DNA from 2 places in the Mycobacterium sp. E802 genome. Region 1 is predicted to be linked to the other one. Evidence: riboswitches for the same ligand, from Rfam matches in the RefSeq annotation. Region 1 holds a riboswitch; the other holds the start of a gene.
The links. A riboswitch is a leader RNA that binds a small molecule or an ion and turns the genes downstream of it on or off. The one in region 1 is predicted to bind S-adenosylmethionine.
Positions count from the first base shown of each region.

Region 2: another riboswitch for S-adenosylmethionine. It lies ahead of A5699_RS05985 (hypothetical protein); the one in region 1 lies ahead of A5699_RS07445 (bifunctional o-acetylhomoserine/o-acetylserine sulfhydrylase).

Region 1 covers NZ_LZJD01000048.1:1,798-15,517, reverse strand. The annotation lists partial or broken gene A5699_RS07450 (NADP-dependent isocitrate dehydrogenase) at 1-1,560, opposite strand, end outside; SAM riboswitch class IV at 1,838-1,957, shown strand; gene A5699_RS07445 (bifunctional o-acetylhomoserine/o-acetylserine sulfhydrylase) at 2,124-3,449, shown strand; gene A5699_RS07440 (homoserine O-acetyltransferase) at 3,469-4,599, shown strand; gene A5699_RS07435 (class I SAM-dependent methyltransferase) at 4,596-5,324, shown strand; gene A5699_RS07430 (DUF3017 domain-containing protein) at 5,476-5,769, opposite strand; gene A5699_RS07425 (bifunctional methylenetetrahydrofolate dehydrogenase/methenyltetrahydrofolate cyclohydrolase) at 5,766-6,617, opposite strand; gene A5699_RS07420 (NADH:flavin oxidoreductase) at 6,656-7,879, shown strand; gene A5699_RS07415 (diphosphate--fructose-6-phosphate 1-phosphotransferase) at 7,887-8,795, shown strand; gene A5699_RS07410 (PQQ-binding-like beta-propeller repeat protein) at 8,792-10,543, opposite strand; gene A5699_RS07405 (FHA domain-containing protein) at 10,620-13,271, shown strand; gene A5699_RS07400 (pentapeptide repeat-containing protein) at 13,275-13,720, opposite strand, start outside.
Region 2 covers NZ_LZJD01000041.1:12,514-20,774, reverse strand. The annotation lists gene A5699_RS06020 (DUF4365 domain-containing protein) at 1-2,301, opposite strand, end outside; gene A5699_RS06015 (hypothetical protein) at 2,722-3,621, opposite strand; gene A5699_RS06010 (hypothetical protein) at 3,747-4,355, opposite strand; gene A5699_RS06005 (hypothetical protein) at 4,483-4,740, shown strand; gene A5699_RS06000 (hypothetical protein) at 4,737-5,339, shown strand; gene A5699_RS05995 (hypothetical protein) at 5,370-5,645, opposite strand; gene A5699_RS05985 (hypothetical protein) at 6,235-6,600, opposite strand; SAM riboswitch class IV at 6,630-6,739, opposite strand; partial or broken gene A5699_RS29820 (hypothetical protein) at 7,514-7,606, shown strand; gene A5699_RS28970 (hypothetical protein) at 7,728-8,261, shown strand, end outside.

The DNA.
Region 1 (13,720 bases):
CGTGATGTCCAGGCCCTCGGTGTCCTCTTCCTTGAGGTAGGCCTTGACCTTCTTGCGCAGCTCGTTCTCGTGCGGCCGCTCGTCGTCGAGCCAGAACACGCACGTCATCCCCGACAACCGCGCCCGGTTGACGGCCAGCTTGACCCAGTCGCGGATCGGGGCGTCCTTGACGATCGGCATCCGCCAGATGTCGCCTTCTTCGACCTCCTGGCTCAGCAGCACCTCGCCGGTGTCGATGTCGACGATCTTGGCAACGCCGGCCTCGGAGATCTCGAAGGTCTTGTCGTGGCTGCCGTACTCCTCGGCCTTCTGCGCCATCAGGCCGACGTTGGGCACCGTGCCCATTGTGGTCGGATCGAACTGACCGTGGGTCTTACAGAAGTTGATCATCTCCTGGTAGATCCGCGAGAACGTGGACTCCGGGTTGACCGCTTTGGTGTCCTTGGTGCGGCCGTCGGCGCCGTACATCTTGCCGCCGAGACGGATCATGGCCGGCATCGACGCGTCGACGATGACGTCCGACGGCGAATGGAAGTTCGAGATGCCCTTGGCCGAATCCACCATGGCCAGCTCCGGCCGGTGCTCGTGGCAGCGGTGCAGGTCTTCGATGATCTCCTCGCGCTGCGAGGCGGGCAGTGCCTCGATCTTGCTGTAGAGATCCGACAGGCCGTTGTTGACGTTGACCCCGAGCTCGTCGAACAGCTTCTCGTGCTTGGCGAATGCGTCCTTGTAGAACACCTTGACGGCGTGGCCGAACACGATCGGGTGGCTGACCTTCATCATGGTCGCCTTGACGTGCAGCGAGAACATCACGCCGGTCTTGTAGGCGTCCTCGATCTGCTCCTCGTAGAACTCGATCAGCGCCTTGCGGCTCATGTACATCGAGTCGATGACGTCACCCTCGTCGAGCTTGACCTCGGGCTTGAGCACGATCGTCTGGCCGCTCTTGGTCTCCAGCTCCATGCGGACGTTGCGGGCCTTGTCCAACGTCATCGACTTCTCGCCGTGGTAGAAGTCGCCGGTCTTCATGGTGGCCACGTGGGTGCGCGAAGCCTGCGACCACTCCCCCATGCTGTGCGGGTGCTTGCGCGCGTACTCCTTGACCGCCTTGGGGGCACGACGATCCGAGTTACCTTCGCGCAGAACCGGGTTCACCGCGCTGCCGAGGATCTTGGCGTAGCGCTCCTTGAGAGCCTTCTCTTCGTCGGTCTTGGCCTCACCCGGGTAGTCCGGGATCGCGTAACCCTTCTCCTGCAGTTCCTTGATCGCGGCGGTGAGCTGCGGGACCGAGGCACTGATGTTGGGCAGCTTGATGATGTTGGTTTCGGGCAGCTGGGTGAGACGGCCCAGTTCGCCGAGATTGTCCGGGACACGCTGTTCTTCGGTCAGGTAGTCGCCGAACTCGGCCAGGATGCGGGCCGCGACCGAGATGTCACTGGTCTGGATGTCGATGCCGGCCGGTTCCGCGAAGGCGCGGATGATCGGCAGGAAGGAGTACGTCGCAAGCAGCGGCGCCTCGTCGGTCAGCGTGTAGATGATGGTCGGCTGCTGGGCAGTCATGGTTGGTCTCCCGGCGTCAGTTCGGTTCGACGAGGATCACTCGTTTCACCCGTGGCTTTTCGCTGCTGTCGTATCGCGGGCCAGACTACAAGGGCGCGAACGGCCGCGAAGGAGCAGCTTTTATTACCGACCAGTAACTTTGGGTTACGTCAAGGCCGCCGGAAACGTCGGCGCACCCGCCGAAGTGAACGTGTTCCAGTCCGGCCTACGCAGTGTTGGCAAACGCACCGGAGAACCGACTGGCACCGCCTCAACGCATTGCGATAAGCTGCAAGCCGGTCATGAGCGCCAGCGACAAGCCCCGGCTTGCTGGCCGGCAACCCTCCAACCGCGGTGGGGTGCCCCGGGTGATGACCAGGTTGAGCAGCTGTATGCGGCTGTAAGGCAAGCGCGGGTCCGTCGGATCGGGCCCCCAGAGAGACAGGGAAACCTGATGGAGGCCACCCATGTGTTGTTGTCCTTGACCTGTTGCCGTCCGCGCGCCGTCTGTGACGGCGGCCTCGACGCCCGGTAGACGACCCACTTTCCTTCCTCATCCCCTTCCGCGGAGGAGACAACCCACCATGGCCAACGCCGAGAACTGGTCCTTCGAGACCAAGCAGATCCACGCCGGTCAGACCCCCGACAGCGCCACGAATGCTCGGGCCCTGCCGATCTACCAGACCACGTCCTACACGTTCAACGACACCGCGCACGCAGCCGCGCTGTTCGGCCTAGAGCAACCGGGCAACATCTACACCCGGATCATGAACCCGACCACCGATGTCGTCGAACAGCGCATCGCCGCGCTCGAAGGCGGCGTGGCGGCCCTGTTCTTGTCCTCGGGCCAGGCCGCGTCGACGTTCGCCCTGCTCAACATCGCCGGGGCCGGCGATCACATCGTGTCCTCCCCGCGGCTCTACGGCGGCACCTACAACCTGTTCCACTACACCCTTGCCAAGCTCGGCATCGAGGTGAGCTTCGTGGACAACCCCGACGACCTCGATTCCTGGCGCGCCGCGGCCCGACCGAACACCAAGGCGTTCTTCGGCGAGACCATCTCCAATCCGCAGATCGACATCCTCGACATCCCCGGTGTCGCCGCCGTCGCCCACGACACCGGCGTCCCGCTGATCGTCGACAACACGATCGCCACCCCGTACCTGATCCAGCCGATCACCCACGGGGCCGACATCGTCGTGCACTCGGCGACCAAGTACCTCGGCGGGCATGGGTCAGCCATCGCGGGCGTCATCGTCGACGGCGGCACCTTCGACTGGGCGGCCAGCGGACGGTTCCCCGGGTTCACCACCCCCGACCCCAGCTACCACGGCGTGGTCTTCGCCGAGCTCGGCGCACCGGCCTACGCACTCAAGGCCCGGGTGCAGTTGCTGCGCGACTTGGGGAGCGCCCTGGCACCGTTCAACGCCTTCCTCATCGCGCAGGGATTAGAGACGCTGTCGCTGCGTGTTGAACGGCACGTGGCCAATGCACAGAAGGTCGCCGAACACCTGGCCGGCCATGACGGCGTGACCTCGGTGAACTACGCCGGGCTTCCCACCTCGCCGTGGTACGAGCTGGGCCGCAAGCTCGCCCCCAAGGGCACCGGCGCGGTGCTGTCGTTCGAACTGGCCGGCGGAGTGGAGGCCGGCAAGGCGTTCGTCGACGCGCTGACCCTGCACAGTCACGTCGCCAACATCGGCGACGTGCGTTCGCTGGTCATCCATCCCGCATCCACGACGCATCAACAGCTCAGCGCCGAAGAGCAACTCGCCAGCGGTGTCACCCCCGGCCTTGTACGGCTGGCGGTCGGCATCGAGGGAATCGACGACATCCTGGCGGACCTGGAACAGGGATTCGCCGCGGCTCGTCCGTTCAGCGGGGTGCCGCAGACTGCGGCGACGGTGTAGGCGGCGAGAGAACACCGGCATGACGATCACCGAAGAACCAGCCGTGTCCACCGTGGCGTTGCCTGCCGAGGGCGAGATCAGCGTGGTCAACATCGGTTCGCTGACGCTGGAGAACGGCACCGTCCTTCCTGACGTCCACATCGCCGTGCAGCGGTGGGGCGAACTCTCCCCCGAGCGCGACAACGTGGTGATGGTGCTGCATGCGCTGACCGGCGACTCCCACGTCACGGGCCCGGCCGGCGACGGCCACCCGACCGCGGGCTGGTGGGACGGGGTGGCCGGTCCCGGCGCCCCGATCGACACCGACCGGTGGTGCGCGATCTCGACCAACGTGCTGGGCGGCTGCCAGGGCTCCACCGGCCCCGGATCACCGGCGCCCGACGGAAAGCCTTGGGGCTCAAGGTTTCCCCAGATCACCATCCGCGACCAGGTCGAGGCCGACCGAGCCGCACTGGCGGCCTTCGGCATCACCGAGGTGGCCGCCGTCGTCGGCGGGTCGATGGGCGGGGCCCGTGCCCTGGAGTGGATGATCGGCCACCCCGACGAGGTGCGGGCCGGGTTGGTGCTGGCCGTCGGTGCTCGCGCCACCGCCGACCAGATCGGCACCCAGAGCACCCAGGTGGCCGCGATCAAAGCCGACCCGGACTGGCAGGGCGGGGATTACCACGGCACCGACCGCGCCCCGATGGCCGGCATGGAAATCGCCCGGCGCTTCGCACACCTGACCTACCGCGGCGAAGAGGAACTCGACGAGCGGTTCGCCAACGATGCCCAGGGCGACGAGGACCCGACCACCGGCGGACGCTACGGGGTGCAGAGCTATCTCGAATACCAGGGCGGCAAGCTCGCCCGCCGGTTCGATCCGGGCACCTACGTGGCCCTGTCCGACGCACTGTCCACGCACGACGTGGGCCGCGGACGTGGCGGCGTCGACGCGGCGCTGCGCAGCTGCCCGGTGCCCGTCATCGTCGGCGGGATCACCTCCGATCGGCTCTACCCGATCCGGTTACAACAGGAACTGGCCGAGCTGTTGCCCGGATGTGGCGGTCTCGACGTCGTCGACTCGGCCTACGGGCACGACGGCTTCCTGGTGGAGACCGAAGTGGTGGGCAAGTTGATCCGCAGAACACTGGAGCTGGCACAACGGTGAATTCGCCCAAGCAGCGCTCCCTGTCCTTCGGCTCGGAAGCCGCGGCATATGAACGCGGCCGGCCGTCGTATCCGCCGGAGGCGATCGACTGGCTGCTTCCCGACGGCGCCCACGACGTGCTCGACCTCGGCGCGGGCACGGGAAAGTTGACCACCCGGCTGGTGGAACGCGGGCTGGACGTGATCGCCGTCGACCCGATCCCGGAAATGCTTGAGCTGCTGTCGAACTCACTGCCCGACACCCCGGCGCTGCTGGGTACCGCCGAGGAGATCCCTCTGGCCGACGACAGCGTCGACGCGGTGCTGGTGGCCCAGGCATGGCACTGGTTCGACCCGGTACGCGCAGCCAAGGAGATCAGCCGGGTGCTGCGCCCGGGCGGTCGCCTGGGACTGGTGTGGAACACCCGCGACGAGCGGATGGGCTGGGTCAAGGATCTCGGCCAGATCATCGGCCCGGAACACGACCCGTTCACCAACGAGGTGACCCTGCCCGAGCCCTTCTCCGAGACCGAACGCCACCAGGTCGAGTGGACGAGTTACCTGACCCCCCAGGCACTCATCGACCTGGTGGCCTCCCGCAGTTACTGCATCACCTCGCCCGAGCAAGTCCGCAAGAAGACCCTGGGACAGGTACGCGAACTACTGGCCACCCATCCCGCGCTGGCCAACTCCACCGGCTTGGCGCTGCCGTATGTCACGGTGTCCATCCGAGCCACGTTGGCCTGAGTCCCGAATGTGAACTTGTTGCCCACAAGTCGGCGAAATCTCGCCAACGAGTTCACTTTCGGCGGAGGTTCGGTTAAGCGCTGAGCTCCTCGACCGCCGAGGTGCCGAACCAGCGCGCCAGGGAAGCGCCCAGGCCAGGCCCGGGGTTCGGTCAGCTGGTACCCAACGGATCGATCGTCCAGGCGATGTAGAGCACCGCCGCACTCACCGTGGCGGTGGTGGCGAAGTCGATGGTTCGCGAGCGCACCACGAGAAGACCGGCGCGGTCATCGGCCAGCGCCAGCCGCAATGCCGCGGCGGCGCCCACCCCGATCCCGATGACCAGGGCGCCACGACGCCAATAGCCCGCCACCACCAAGATGAACGCCGCGACGAAGAACAGCCCGACCACCAGGATCGGCCATTGCCCGGCAATCACCTTGCGGACGAACTCCTTTGCCGTCACGCCAGTTTCGACTCTTCGAGCTCGACGACGTTGGTCAGCAGGAACGCCCGGGTCAGCGGCCCGACGCCGCCCGGGTTGGGCGACACATGCCCGGCCACGTCCCAGACGTCCGGAGCGACGTCACCGGTGAGCTTGCCGTCGACGCGGCTGACTCCGACGTCGACGACGGCCGCCCCGGGCTTGACCATGTCCGCGGTCACCATGTGCGGAACGCCGACCGCAGCGATGATGATGTCGGCCTGCCGGGTGAGCGCGGGCAGATCGCGGGTACCGGTGTGGCAGAGGGTGACGGTGGCGTTCTCGGAGCGACGGGTCAGCAGCAGACCCATCGGCCGGCCCACGGTGACGCCACGGCCGATCACGACGACATGCGCCCCGGCGATCGGCACGTCGAACCGACGCAGCAGGTGCACGATGCCGCGCGGGGTGCAGGGCAGCGGCGCGTCCTTCCCGAGCACCAGCCGGCCCAGGTTGGTCGGGTGCAGACCGTCGGCGTCCTTGGCCGGGTCGATGCGCTCCAGCGCGGCGTTCTCGTCGAGATGCTTGGGCAGCGGCAGCTGCACGATGTAACCCGTGCAGTCCGGATTGGCATTGAGCTCGTCGATGGTCTCGTCGAGCTGGGCCTGCGTGATGTCGGCGGGCAGGTCGCGGCGGATCGAGTTGATCCCCACCTTGGCGCAATCGGCGTGCTTGCCCCGCACATAGGCCTGCGAACCCGGGTCCTCCCCGACCAACACGGTCCCCAGCCCCGGCGTCCGGCCCGCCTCGGTCAACTTCGCCACGCGCTGCTTGAGGTCGACGAAGATCTCGTCGCGCGTGGCCTTACCGTCCAGAACAATCGCACCCACGGGTGCCATTGTGTCAGGTGACGTGGCAAGCTCCATCTATGAACACTCAGCCCAATGTGTTCACTGATGTTTTCAGTGAGGCCAAGCTCGGCCCGGTGACGCTTCGCAACCGCATCATCAAGGCCGCCACGTTCGAAGCGTCCACACCGGATGCGCTGGTCACCGAAGATTTGATCAACTACCACCGGTTGCCCGCCGCCGGTGGCGTCGGCATGACCACCGTCGCCTACTGCGCGGTGGCCCCCGGCGGCCGCACCGACGGCTGGCAGATCTGGATGCGGCCCGAGGCCGTGCCGGGCCTGACCAAGCTCACCGAGGCCGTGCACGCCGAGGGCGCGGCGATCAGCGCCCAGATCGGCCACGCCGGGCCGGTGGCCAACTCGCGGACCAACAAGGCCCAGGCCCTCGCGCCGGTGCGGTTCTTCAACCCGCTGTCGATGCGGTTCGCCAAGAAAGCCACCATCGATGACATCCGCGACGTCACCGAAGCTCACGCCAATGCCGCGCGGCTGGCCATCGACTCCGGATTCGACGCGGTCGAGGTTCACCTCGGTCACAACTATCTGGCCAGCTCGTTCCTCTCCCCGCTGATCAACCGGCGCACCGACGAGTTCGGCGGATCGTTGGAGAACCGCGCGAAGGCGGCCCGCGGCGTGGTGCGCGCGGTGCGCGACGCCGTCGACAAACACGGCGGCAAGAAGATCGCCGTGATCGCCAAACTCAACATGAGTGACGGCATCCGCGGCGGTATCCCGATGGACGAGTCGCTGCAGACCGCCAAGTGGCTCGAGGAGGACGGTGGCCTGGACGCCATCGAGCTCACCGCGGGCAGCTCACTGGTGAACCCCATGTACCTGTTCCGCGGCGGCGCCCCGGTCAAGGAGTTCGCCGCGAACTTCAAGCCCCCGATCAGCTGGGGCATCCGGATGAGCGGCAACAAGTTCTTCCGCGAATACCCTTACCACGAGGCCTATCTGATGCGCGACGCCGAGAAGTTCCGCGCCGAGCTGACGATGCCGATCATCCTGCTGGGCGGTATCACCAACCGCGAGACCATGGACCGGGCGATGGCCGCGGGCTTCGAGTTCGTCGCGATGGGCCGGGCCCTGCTGGCCGAGCCGGACCTGCTCAACCGGATCAAAGCCGAGACGGTCAAGGGTTCGGTCAAATCGCTGTGCACGCACTGCAACAGCTGTATGCCCACGATTTACAGCCACACCCACTGCGTGGTGACGGGAGCTCCGGATTCACTCGTGAGCTAATAGCTCCATGGGCGGTAACCACCCCAGCGACACCATGGTCACCTACCGCTACGTCCGGGTGGGCTTGGTGGCGCTGGTGGTGTTCCTGCTGTGCTCGTTGGGGTTGACCTGGGCGCACAGTTGCCTGCAGGGCTCGATCAGCGCGTTTTTCTACACGCGGACCCACGCCGTGTTCGTGGCCGCGCTGTGCGCGATCGGCATCTGCCTGATCGCCTACAAGGGCAGCCGGGTCGGCGAAGACGCGCTGCTGAACTTCGCCGGGTTCATGGCCTTCATCGTGGCCCTGGTGCCCACCGGTCCGGTCGAGTTGTGCCGGCCCTGGTTGCCGAGCGTGGCCGATCCGTTCGGCGCCGTCGGCAACAACATCGCGTCGCTGTTCGTGGCCGTCGCCGCGGGCACCGGCATGTACCTGGCGCTGCAGCGGTGGCGCCGCCCGCAACAACCACCGGTGGCCTCGGCGCCGTCGTGCGCCGAGGCCGCCACCTTGTGGAAGACCATCGCGACCGCGCTGCTGCGGGTCGAGAAGTGGCTGCCCGCAGCACTATTGGCCATCGCGATCGCCGGGGCGCCGCTGCTGTTGTGGGACTGGTTCGCCGAGCATGCGCACGTGATCGCCGCCGTGGCGATGTTCCTGGCCATCACGCTGGTCGCGGTGTACCACGCGTGCTACGCGCGGGCGGCCGTGCGCCGGCACCTGGCCCGGTTCTACGCCACGATCGCCGCGCTCATGCTCGTGACCGTGGTGGCCGCGTTGGTGCTGCTGACCACCGGCTGGCACTTCGGTGTGATCACCGTCGAGCTCATTCTCACCGTGCTGTTCGCGGTGTTCTGGGCGGTGCAGACCTGGGATGTGTGGGACGCCGAGGATCGCTACCCCGAAGAGTCCGTGCCCACCCTGGCCAACGCCGAGCGCTAACTGGCGTAGCCGTCGATCTGCAAGGTCTGGCCGTCACGCCGTAACACCAGCACCGCGCCCGGTGCCGGCACGAAACCCTCGACCGATCCGGCGGGCACCGCTGCAGTCTGCGTGCACGTGCTGGCGTCGAACGTGCGCAGCGAACCGGGAACGCCCGGGCCCCCGTTGTCGGCGATGACGAAATGATCGTCGAAGGACAGGTAGGCAAGGCCGCTGCCCTGGCCGAGTGCGCGGGTGTTGGTGCCGCGAACCCCTTGGGCCCCGGCGCATCTCTGCTTGCCGTCCGGCCCGAACAACACGAGGTGCCGGCCACCGTCGCGGCTGGAGAACAAGAAGTTGTCGGCCGGCCCCGGGGAAGGTTCGGCGGTGCCGCGGTCCACGATCGGCGTCACGGTCTTGTCCGCCACGTTGACGTACGTGATCCCGGGTGGCGCTCCGGCACCAGCGAACTGCATGAAGATGCCCACCGAGTTCGCCGGTGTGGCGATCGCGCCCGCGTCGGCCTGGCCTGTGAACACTTCGTTGTCCCATACGGTCTCACCACTGCCGGGGTCGACGGCGACCACCCGGATACCACTACCTCGCTCGGACGAGCACTGCACCACCGCGACCAACCACGACCGGGTGTCCACCGTCCGGGGCGGGAAGACGCAATCGCCGTGGGGCGCAGGCACCGTCCACATCGGGGTGCCGGTCCGAGTCTCGAAGCGCACCCACACGCGGTCGTCGCGGTACACCACGAACGGCGCGTCAACGTTGTAGCCGGGCACTTCTGACAGTGCGTACATCATCCGTTCGTCGGCGTTCTGCCACAGCTGTTTTCCGGTGACGGCGTCGAGGCCGACCAGGCCCTTGTCGAGGAAGGCCACCACGGTGGCGCCGTTGTCGAACACCCGCATTCCGGTGACGACGACACTGCCCGGCCCGGTTCGCGCGAAATGCCAGCGTTCCTGTCCGTCGGCTCCGTAGGCCGTGATGCGATGATCGCCATACACCACGAAACCCGCTCCCGCAGCCACGATTTCACGTGTGGGCTGGTGTTCGTCTCCGGCGAACGCATCGGGCACCGAGACCGTGAAGGCGTGCTTCCCCAGCGTGGTGGGGACCGCAGGCACGTCGGTAGCTGCCGCCGTCGTCGCGTCGAGATAACGTCCGTCGTCGCCCGCCCGGAACGCCCCCACGGTGACCGCGGCGGCAACCGCGACGGCGATCACTGCACCGATCGCCAGCAACTTCACCGAGCTGCGCTCCAACCGCGGAACGGCGCGCACGGCCACCAGGGTCAGCGCCGCACCCGCCAGGCACAACCACCACGAGGCCATGACCGCCGGCAGTGCCGCGGTGACCGGCGCGCCCTCCATGACCCTGCCGTAGAACGACGGAATGCCTTGGCTGACGTAGGCGATGAACAGCAGCGCCATCACGGCCGCGGCGCCGGCCGCAGTCGCAGGCAGGTCACGGCCGGTGCGCCCGCGCCAGACGCAGTAGGCCATCGCCGCGATCACCACGACCGCGATGACCACGACCGCCAACGCCATCCGGTTCGGCAGCGCCTCACCCCAGCGGTGCACGCTGACGGCATACCAGGCGCTCTCCCCGGCGCTGCGCGGCGCGAGCAGTCGCGCCCACGCCGCCAACACGGCGGCCCACACCAACAAGACCGCCGCCGCACCGACCAGCACCGTGCCCAACGGACGCAGCACGCCAAGCGCCCGGTCAGCCATCTTCTGCGCCCCTTCAGAACCCATACGGGCCATCGTCACACGCCGCGACACCACCACAACGGACCAGCCCCGGTGACAACTACCGATAGAGTTGAGCGCGATGAGCCCTGCGCTGACCGTTCGTTACGACGGATCGACCCGTACCTTCGCCCCGGGCAACGATGTCGTCATCGGCCGAGATCTCCGCGCCGACGTCCGCATCGCCCACCCGCTGATCTCGCGTGCCCACCTGGTGCTGCGCTTCGACCAAGGCCGATGGGTCGCCATCGACAACGGCAGCCTCAACGGTATGTACGTCAACGGCCGGCGCGTGCCCTCGGTCGACCTTCACGACGGCCAGATCGTCAACATCGGCAACCCGGACGGCCCGCAACTGACCTTCGAGGTGGGCCGACACGAGGGCGCCGTGGGCCGGACCCCGACCGCGGCGGTGCCGATCGCGAGTCGGCCGAGCGGCGGTTGGCCCACCCAGGCGCCCACCGCTCCCCGATCGCCTTACGGCCAGCCGCCCGCTCCGCCGCGACCCGGCTATTCGTCGGGCCCGCAGCCGCGCTACCCGACCGCGCCGACCGGTTATCCCAGCGGTCCCCAGGGCGGCTACCCCAGCGGACCGCAAACCGGATATCCCAGTGGACCCCAGGCGTATCAGTCGCAACCGGTTCGCACCCCGGCTCCGACCCCGCCCCCGGCGAATCCGGCGCAGGCACCGACCACCATGGGTCCGGCCGCCTCGGCCCGCGGCAGCAGCGAGGCCGGCGGCAACAACATCGCGACCAGCATGATGAAGATCCTGCGGCCCGGGCGCAGTACCCCGGCGCCGGCAGACGCGGTGAAGATCGGTCGCGCCACCGACAACGACATCGTCATCCCCGACGTGCTGGCCTCACGGCATCACGCCACCCTGATCCCGCTGCCCGGCGGCACCGAGATCCGCGATGAGCGCAGCATCAACGGCACCTTCGTCAACGGTGCGCGAGTCGACAGCGCGATCCTGCACGACGGCGACGTCGTCACGATCGGCAACGTCGACCTGGTGTTCACCGGTGGCACTTTGGTGCGCCGCAGCGAGACGGAGGCCGACACCCGCACCGGCGGTCTGGAAGTTCGTGGTCTGACCTGGACCATCGAGGGCAACAAGACGCTGCTCGACAACATCTCCCTGGACGCCCGGCCCGGCACCCTGACCGCGGTGATCGGGCCCTCGGGTGCGGGCAAGTCGACGTTCGCCAAGCAGGTCGCCGGCTACACCCATCCGACCAGCGGCACCATCACCTTCGAGGGCCACGACGTCCACGCCGAGTACGCCTCGCTGCGGTCCCGGATCGGCATGGTCCCCCAAGACGACGTGGTGCACGGTCAGCTCACCGTCCGTCAGGCCCTGATGTACGCCGCCGAGCTGCGGCTGCCCCCGGACACCACCAAGGAAGACCGCGAACAGGTCGTCATGCAGGTGCTCGAGGAACTCGAGATGACCAAGCACCTCGACACCCGCGTCGACAAGCTGTCCGGCGGGCAGCGCAAGCGCGCCTCGGTCGCGCTCGAGCTGCTGACCGGCCCGTCGCTGCTGATCCTCGACGAACCCACCTCGGGTCTGGACCCCGCGCTCGACCGCCAGGTGATGACGATGCTGCGCCAGCTGGCCGACGCCGGCCGCGTCGTGCTCGTCGTCACGCACTCGCTGACCTACCTCGACGTGTGCGATCAGGTGCTCCTGCTGGCCCCCGGCGGCAAGACCGCGTTCTGCGGCCCGCCCGACCAGATCGGCCCGGAGCTCGGCACCACCAACTGGGCCGACATCTTCAGCACCGTCGCGAGCGATCCGGCCGAGGCCAACCGGCGTTATCTGGCCCGCACCGGCCCGGCACCGGCTGCGGCGGCATCCTCGGAGCAACCCGGCGACCTCGGCGAGCCGGCCAAGACCAGCCTGCTACGCCAGTTCTCGACCATCGCGCGAAGACAGATCCGGCTCATCGTCTCCGACCGCGGCTACTTCATCTTCCTGGCGCTGTTGCCGTTCATCATGGGCACGTTGTCGCTGTCGGTGCCCGGCACCGTCGGCTTCGGCGTGCCGAACCCGATGGGTGACGCGCCCAACGAGCCCGGTCAGATCCTGGTGCTGCTCAACGTCGGCGCGATCTTCATGGGCACCGCGCTGACCATCCGCGATCTGATCGGCGAGCGGGCGATCTTCCGCCGCGAGCAGGCCGTCGGGTTGTCCACGACCGCCTATTTGCTGGCCAAGGTGTGCGTGTACTCGGTGTTCGCCATCGTGCAGTCGGCAATCGTCACGACCATCACGATCCTCGGCAAGGGCTGGGGCGAAGGCGCGGTGGAGCGGGGTGTGTTCCTGCCGAACCGGTCCCTGGAGCTGTTCGTCAGCATGGCGGCCACCACCGTCACCGCGGCCATGGTGGGCCTGGCCCTGTCGGCGCTGGCGAAGTCCAATGAGCAGATCATGCCGCTGCTGGTGGTCGCGATCATGAGCCAGCTGGTGTTCTCCGGCGGCATGATCCCGGTGACCGGCCGCGTGGGGCTGGATCAGCTGTCGTGGATCACCCCGGCGCGCTGGGGGTTTGCCGCGTCGGCCTCGACGGTCGACCTGATCCGGCTGGTGCCCGGGCCGCTGACGCCCAAGGACTCACATTGGGAGCACACCTCGGGAACCTGGCTGTTCGACATGGCCATGCTGGTGGCACTGTCGGTGTTCTACGTCGGCTTCGTGCGCTGGAAGATCCGCCTCAAGGCCGGCTGAGAACTAAGCGCCGTGGACGTCGAGGCCGTGGGCGGCGGAATAGGCCAACGCCTGGGTGATGTCGATCTTGGCGCCGCGCAGCTTGGCCGTGGTCCAGAACGTGGCGTCGACGCGGGCGCCCCGTAGATCGGCCTCGTCGAACTTGGCGTCCTGCACCCGGGCGCCGGTCAGGTCGGCCTGGCGCAGCACGGCCTTGCGCAGATCCACACCGACCAGGCTGGTCTCCCGTAACCGGCAGTCCGACAAGTCGACGCTGCGCAGATCGCAGCCGCCCAGTACGGCCAGGCTCAGATCGGACTCCACCAACGTGATCGGGCGCAGCGTGCACTCGGTGAACACCGAACCGAGCAGGCTGCAATTGGTGAATGTGCTGTGCCAGAGCCTGGCCCGGCGGAACGTGCAGTTGCGGAACGCCGAGCCGGAATGCTGCGACTCGGACATGTCCACGC
Region 2 (8,261 bases), on a different contig from region 1:
GATTGGTGCGAGCCGATCTGAAACATCGCTTGGCACTGCGTCGCCCAGTCGACGGAGATTCTCTAGTGGCCTAACCAGATGCCGAGTGTAGGTAGCCGATTGGCTAAGCAAATTGACTATCTGGTCCCAACTCGCTTGTTCGGGGTGCCAGCAGTTGACGACGATGAGCGTTCCACCGAAACTGGTCCGTCTTACAGCACCTTGCCCCTGTTGCAGTTCAGCGACCTCGGTCTCGATGCTCTGGTTCAGGCTCTCGACGAGAGCGGTGACAGTATCGGCGTTAAGGTCGCAAACATCTCCGAAGGCTTGTAGTGCCGCCAAGTCTCCCTGTGCGATCTGCTCTTCCAGACCTCTTCTGCGCGTTTCGTCGGACGCAGCGAGAACCACTTCTATTTGTTCGCTTAGTTCGAAGTTGTCGGATGTGCGTTGTGCCAACCGCTCCTTGTCGGCATCCGACCATTCGGCAACCGGTACCGCTCTGACTACCTTGGCATAGCCGTGGGCTATGGCCTGGTCTTCTTGGGCGGGCAAGGTAACCAGGTGATCAACGACGACTCGGAGGTCGCTGGTCGATATGACTGGAACCAAGGCTGCGAGCATGTCGAGCACGATGTCGGGTATCGAGAAAGTTGGCGCAAGGCGGTCTGCTAGGACTGCGGGGTCATTAAGCACCTCGATGGCCCATTGTGCGTGGCGTACTGCATGTTCGGGTAAGAGAACGTCAGCTGCCTTGGTGATCGCCGTGATGCCGGCAAGCAGCGACGTCCGCGTCGCGTCATCGAGGATGATTGCGCTAGCCGCTTGTTGGACCGCCTGTACTGGTCCGGCTCGAAGGAGGCGGCCGAGTGACAACTTGATGGCTTCGTTGTCACCGCAATGGAGCATCTGCGTCAGCGCCGACACCACTGCGTCGGTGTTTTCGGTGGCCGTGGTGATGACCCGCTGAGCGAGCATCGAAGTCGCGGCCCTCCACGCGGTGTGGTCGGCGGTAAAGCCAGAGATCAACGTCGCCGCTCGAAGATGGAGCCACGTCTGGTCAGATTTCCCCCATCTGATGGTCTTGTCTTCTGCCCAGTTCTTGAAATCCTCACGTGCCTTCTCCTGCAGCGCCCAAGCAACCTCTTGGGTGCGCCACCAAGCTGCCAAGGTGTCGCGCCCTGTGACTGCGTCTGCAACGTTGCGCGACGCCTGGGAACTGATGCCGAAGATCAAATCAGCGGCGGCTCCGACTATTGCCATCGCGGTTGGGTCATGGGGAGCGATGGTGCGCAGAGACTGGACCTCTACAGCCGATTCCAGGGCCTGCTCTAGATCACCCAATTCGGCCCTGCATCGCGCACGATGGAGCATCAGCCACGCGTGATCTGTTGGTTCGCACACGTCGGCCTCAATGAGTCGATCAAGGACCTCCAAAGCATCACTGGGTCGGTTCATTTCGACCAGGAGCGCCGCGACGACGGCGGCGGCGGCGGCTTGCTGGTGTGGGAGTGCGTCGTCTGCATCGATCAACTCACGGATAGCTCCGAGGTCGCCCCCCTCGACGAGGAAGCTGTACAGAGCAGCGTAGAACCTCCATTCCCAATCCTTTGAGGCTCGGCATCCCTCTAGATCAGGGGCTTTCGTTTCCCAGTAGGGCGACTTCGATGGTCGAAGTTCGCGAAGGCGCATTTTGACCAGGAGCGCGATTGCCTCATCTGGCTGGTAGCTGTCGACGGCTAGATTTGGGTGCGGTGCAATCAAGCGTGGGGTAAGCAGGGCATGCCGGAGACGATCGGGTCGCAGGATTGGCTCTCCGCCCTCAAAGGCGCTTCCTTCCCACTGTGCCGGTTTGCGATGCCCAGTGGCCACCTCCAGCAAGTCATTGAGGTGGTCTTCATCAATCGTATTGGAGGCGGGAACGAGGATCTTTGATCCCTTACCAGTCGATACGATGCGGTCGGACGTGATGGGCACCCAGTACGACGTGCTGGTCTTGAGATCGTGCAACACAAGAATGTGTGGCACGTTGTGGTCCTTCCAGTGCTTGAGGTGAGCGCCATCGCTGTCGGCAAACCACCACCCGATCACCTTCCCCGCGTCATCACGTTCTGGAGATCTAAACCAGGAGTCACCGGACTTCACTTGTGCGCCAACTAGCGCACCCATGTCGAATCGACGCGGATCGCGTGACTGCAACCACAGATCGGTTCCGAGGTCATGCTCCATCGGATTACGGGCGACACCCCAGCGGATTCGTGTGAACTGCTGCTCGACGGCAGCTTGCCCTTCCGCGCCCGTCAAGCCTGACTGGCTTGCTCTCATCCTGAGATTCCTTCTGTCGCTAGGCACACATCGGTCACGTTATGTTCCCGCGAACGATGCTGGGGCGACCGAGCGGGCTTGCGGTGGGGAAGCCAGAGACACGATCTGGACTGTCCGCACCGGTGCTGACCAGTCGATCGGATTAGTTGCGTTCGGACCCATCCGCGACGGCATTAGCGAATGGTAGCCGCAGCTATCGTCGTGCTCGACGACTTCCCGTAACCGTGCCTGTTCGCCTGCAGGGCCGGCCCGCGCCGTCCGCAGTTAGGGAGGCGCATATGGGGGTGTGGTGTGTACTTTCGCGTGATACCCACCAAGTTGTGCGAAAGTCTTTCGAGACGCTCGGAACTCGTCGTTTTCGAGACAGCTGCACTGGTCCCAAGGATTACCGAGACTGGCGTGCCCAGATGCTTCCGACCGCTACGGAGTCAACTGGCGGTAAGCGAACGCGAACACTTGCGGTGCCCACGCGGTCCACGACGCTCGTTGCCCTCGCACGCCGGGATTCCAGTCACTTACCAGCGCCCGAATCCCCGGCGCACCCTTGAAGAAATTATCGAACTCCACGATGGTCTCGCAGGTTTGACGCATATCCGGGTAGAGGAGTGCGGCTGCGCGCTGATCCGCGCGATACAGCGGCGAGTGAAGCTCGTCGAGCAACTCAAGGACGTCGGGATCGTCCTGCATCTGCTCGAGCTCAGCCTTCACGACCTTGTTGATCTTCTTCGACCGAGCGGCCACTCCACGATCAATTCTCAAGTTGAAGCGCGCCTCTATGCGGTCGTCAGCGACCTGAAGTGCGCGCCCAGACACCGTCACGGCCTCCATCGTGTAGTGAGTCATCACGTTCCGAAGGCTATAGAGAAGGCGGTAGCTCCGGTTAGTGTCGAAAACGTCCTTGAACACCTTCTTGATCGAGGCGAGAACGGTCTCGTCGTTGGCATGAAGATCGCTCGCGAGTTGGTACGTCTGCTCCTGGTGGAAATAGACAGCGGACGCCAGAGACAGGACGGCGGCGCGGATTTCAGAGACTAGGCGCACAGCTTCCTCGGGGTGTGTCTGCGGCTGAAACCGGCGTTCGGCGAAGGCTTGGTTTGCTTCTGCCACCTTGGCGTGCAATGCCTCAGCGGATACTTCGAAGTAGGCGAGTATTCCGCCGAGAATGATGTTGAAGACGCGGCGGTACGCCTCCCGGTACCGCACATGATCGTCGACCGACAAGACGGCCACGGGGGTCATTTTCAAGCTGTTCAGACTCGCTGAGTCTGGGGAGATCAGTAAGACTCCGCGTGGGTCGATGGGGAGGTTGGTGCCGTCCACGACGTAAAGGTAGCTGTCGACACCAGTTTTCCCGAGGTAGCACAGCCGGTATTTGCCGCCAAACCGAAAGCGCTGACACCACGGCGAGGATTCACCGTGAACGGGTCATCGTCCGTGGGGCCTGGTCAGGTTGCGTCGGGCAGTTCGTTGAGGTGCGCCTCAGGGAACTGCGGTGGTTCCAGCTTGATCCCTGGGATCTCGCCCAGCGGACCCGGCAGTAGGCCATGGGTGCGTTGACCTTTCGCGAGTGCCGACTTGATGACGCGCTCTTCGGCTGCGAACCTCTGGGCCTGGTCTCGCAAGCTCTTCAAGTCCTTGGCCAGCGTCAGTCTGGTCAACCACGGACGCCAAGCGAGCCGAGTGATCATCTCGGCTGCCTCTTGAATGACGTCGGCAAAGTACCCATCGATACCACCAGCGCCGAAGTCCTCGTCACCGCCGCGCTCCTCCCAGGACTCGTCGCTGAGTTGTCGTCCTGCTTCGGCGAGGACCAGGTAATGACGGACGGCTGCTCTGGGGATACGAGCGATGAGTGCGGTGGTCTCCACCTCGCGGTATGCGGTGCGGAACTCTCGGTAGATGGTCGGTGCCCATCTGGTCAACTCGGTCGCCTCAATGGCCTTGAGCACTGCACCGCGTACTTCACGGCGTGCCCGGCCTCCACCGATGTAGTTGCCGATCACAGACCCGATTCCGAGACCGCCGACGAGCGGGAGCCACTGCACGAGATTCACTCGGCTAACTTAGCCGGGACGCTACTCGTTCTCCGAGACTGCGACGGCGAGTAACGGCGAATATCCCAGGATCGACGCCGTCCATCTCCTACCTTCGGTGTGTCCACCCAACAGAAGGAGAAGCGCGATGGCCGTCGACCAACACCTAGCTGAGGTGCTACGCACCGTCAAAGTTCCCGAGGCGCTGACCAACTGCGTGACGTTCGTGGACTACCTCAAGCGGCATGTCGAGGCTGAGACGAAGTCTTCGACGCCAGAAGAGGGGCTGCAGCGGCTGCACGAACTGGTCGCGCAAATGCTGGCTTCTCACCTGGAATTGATCGACGCGATGGGCACTGTCGATGAGCAACTCAGGATCATCGGCCAGAGGCTCAAGCAGCCATGACTAACACGTCCGTCGGGACCGATGTCGTCAGCGTCCGAATCAGGCTGAGATCGCCGGAGCAGTCGCCGGGGTTGAATGACTTCGGCTATCTGTTCCCGATGATCGAGAGCTTGATGTTCGTCGGTGCTCTCGTGAGCGAGGTTGATCCCAAAGGTAAGGGCCAGTTCTCGCGGGGAAGCCTGGTATCGCCGAACGTGCTGGTCTCGTGCCAGTACCTCGTCGAGTCGCTCCGGGTTGGCCGCGTCAGCTTCGGTTCGCCCATCGACATCCTGATCTGGGGCGCGGGGATCACGGGAAGTGTGCCGACGATGTACGGCACTGTCCGAACGGTGCTGTCACTCTGGACGAAGTTCTGCGAGGCCCGGAAGAAGCACGCCGAGGCGAGCTTAATGGAGTCAGATGTCGCGGTGCTGATGGCGATCAACAACAACTTGCTGGCAAAGCTGGAGTCGGCAACGCCGGGCAGCAACTTGGACCGCCAGACGCTCAATGAGGTCGAGAAACGAGCACTGGACAAGTCGATCCGGCAGCGGGTGCAAGAGGCTGCCGCAGTGATCCTCAGCGCAGAAGAGATCACTATCGAACCAGATCCCGCCTAGTCGGTGAGACGAGCGATCTCACGCGAAACTTCAGCCCTCGTCTGGATACTGGTAGGTCTCGTCAACGATCTTCTGAAGCATCGCTTCGGGGCTTACCGGCGGGTCCACCCTGAATTCCATCTCCTGGAGGAGCAGGCCGGTGAGGGCGATAAAGCCTTGCAGTAAGCGGTATACGCCGTGTGGCTCGGCCATGACGCGTTCGACCGAGGCCCATGACCTCTTGTCGTCGTCACCGACGACGAAGGAGGCCATGACGTTCGTGACGGTGCGGACGTTCTCAGCGGTGTCGTTCGGGAAGCTCGCCATTCATCGAGCTTGCCACGATGTTCGGCGCAGGCGCTTCTTGCCGCGCAGTGCGTCCTGAGTGGTCTGCTGGTCGATGCTTGACCAGAAGACTGTCGGAGGATTGACCTAACGTGGCCGGTCTCGCCGCTCCGTGGCCCGACCCAGGTGTCAAACCTCAGCTCGATTCGACGCAGCTCCTTATCCAGTCAGGTATACGAGGTCGCGAGCGCGAAACGGGCAAGCAGCTGGATGTTATCCGCGCGGTAGACCGTCCTCGTACAAGTCGGCAATCTGCCGCCGTCCACGCTGCTCGATCTCGGCCCGCCTACGCTCCTCACGCAGATGTGCATACTTCCGCGCGATCCGCTCGATCGTCGGTGCAGCATCGAGTGCGGCATTCAATCGGCGATGACGGTCGATGTCGGCAGGGTCGAGAGTCGCCGGGTAGAAGCCCAATTCGGCTGCTAACTCAGCGCGTAATCTGCGTTCGTCCTCACTGAACGGCATATTGGCTCACTCTTCCTGGACTTGCTCGATGGTGCCGGCGAATGGGACTCCGATAGGCAGTCATCGGGAACTGAACTCGCCGCAGCGCCAGAGTGTCGATTGGCTAGTTGACATCCTGGTCCTCGTCCTCTGCGAAACCGACCTCGCTTAGCCAGTCTGACAAGGTGATCTCGGCGCGATGAGCGGGTTCCAGGTCGCACACGTCCTGCTCGAACTCTGCCTCGATCTCATCGGGGGTGAACACCTCGCCGTCGCTGATGCGCCGGAATGCGATCTCGGAGCCGAGGCTGCTGTAGATGCCGACAAGAGACGCCTCGATGATGTACTCGCGGATCGCGGCATCACCATGCATGTCGAATTCACGCCTTAAGAGCTGCTCGTCGTCCAGCTCCACAATCTGTTCGCGAAGCTCTTCGACAAGCTCGTACTCGATCCAGATGATGTCGGTGGTGGTATCGCGGTACAGCACAGGCAGGCTCCTCAACCTGGGCCTCCGAGGAGGCGCTCTTCCTTACACCGGTTGGTGTACGGCGCTTCGTCATCCGGGCCACCCATGAACCTGGGGTTGGCGTACCGCTAGCCGGAGCTTGGTGCGGCACCTCCTGAAGCTGATGGAGATCAACGACATTCGGGCTGTCTACATTCCGGCGTCTCGTGCCGGCAGTACAGCGACTGTGTGGCGCATCAAAGTTGGTAGTGACGATTCACCCAGTACTCAGTTGCGGCGGAAAGTTCCGAATAATGCCTGGTCAGGGACAAGGGTCTCGCCAGAAGTGCCGATACGACACGGGATTGAGGCCTTCCGGGTGCTCAACGGTTTCATTACTTCTGTAGGCCGAGCGACTCGTATCCTGTGCCGCAACAAGTTACGGTGCCGCGTGCGCGCCGCGCGGCACCGTTCGCTCGATCGTGGTTGACTTCGTGACTGCCGAATGCCTACCGACGACTTCAGTTTGAAGCCCGACTCTGTGCGTGACTGCCGCATCACTCGCCAGGCTTTCGCTATCGGCCCCACCCGCGAGTACTACCGCTGGCGCGAGGTTGATCAGCGCATCAATTCATCTATCGATGAGCATACTGCCAACTAACCGCCCAGAGGCGGTCAGTGTTGTTGCCACGGATGACGCCTAAGCCGTTCGCATGACAGCGCGTGTGGCTGGACAGCACTGGGGTGACGATGCCATGAGCACCGGACGAAGACGGGCTCGCAGTCGTCGCCTATTCAGCCGGAGGGTTGGCACTGTGTCGGGGCGACTCATGGGTTAATCGGCGGGCCGTGCCCACATTTTGCCCACAATCTGCTGCCGGTTACAGGTATCTGGAGGTATCAGCAGATGCGAGTTTATGCAGGTAGTGGCTACATTCAACCCTCTGACCAGGTGGCTGCGCAGAACCACGACTTCTTCTCGGGCTCGGGTTCGTCGTACGTGATCGGCAAGGCCGTCGTCACCGAAGACGAGGACTGGGACTTCTAGGGCTCGCAGGTAGGACTTTTCTGCCGGTCGGTCGAGTCCGGTTTGCCGATGCTTGTCTAGACTGCGTTGCGCGGTTACTGTTTGCCCAGGTGGAGGCGAGCTTCGACTCCGGGGGGTAGAAGTGGTTGTTTCTCGTTTGGCGTTATCGGTGTTGACCGGGGTGACATTCGGCTTTGCGGCGGCACCGCCAGCAGCGGCCGACAGCTTTGGGCCGCCGGATTTCAACGGTTATTGCAATTACAAGCACCATACGAATCTGATCTACGCGGCCGGACCTGCGAGTCTGACCGACGCGGACTCGTGGAAGTGCACCATCCCACCGGGAATCCCCACCGACGATGTCGACGTTAACGCTGCTTGTCGATGGAAGTATGGCGACGGCGCTGTCGCGCACACGGATAATCCCAAGTGGCCGCACTCATGGCAGTGTGTCCCGGCTGGGCCGCCCTCGAGCTCCAACATCCCGCTCAAGTGGAAGGGAACGTGGACGAGCGCTGGAACGAGTCTGCCTGCGACGCTGAACCTCACCAGCGTTGATCCTATCCAGGGTTCGATAGAGGTTGTCGGCCTTTGTGCGGCGAATTGGGGCGAAGTGCAACGCAATTCGGACACGTCGAGGCGTGTTCACGCATCGGTCACAGGCGGACCGTGCATC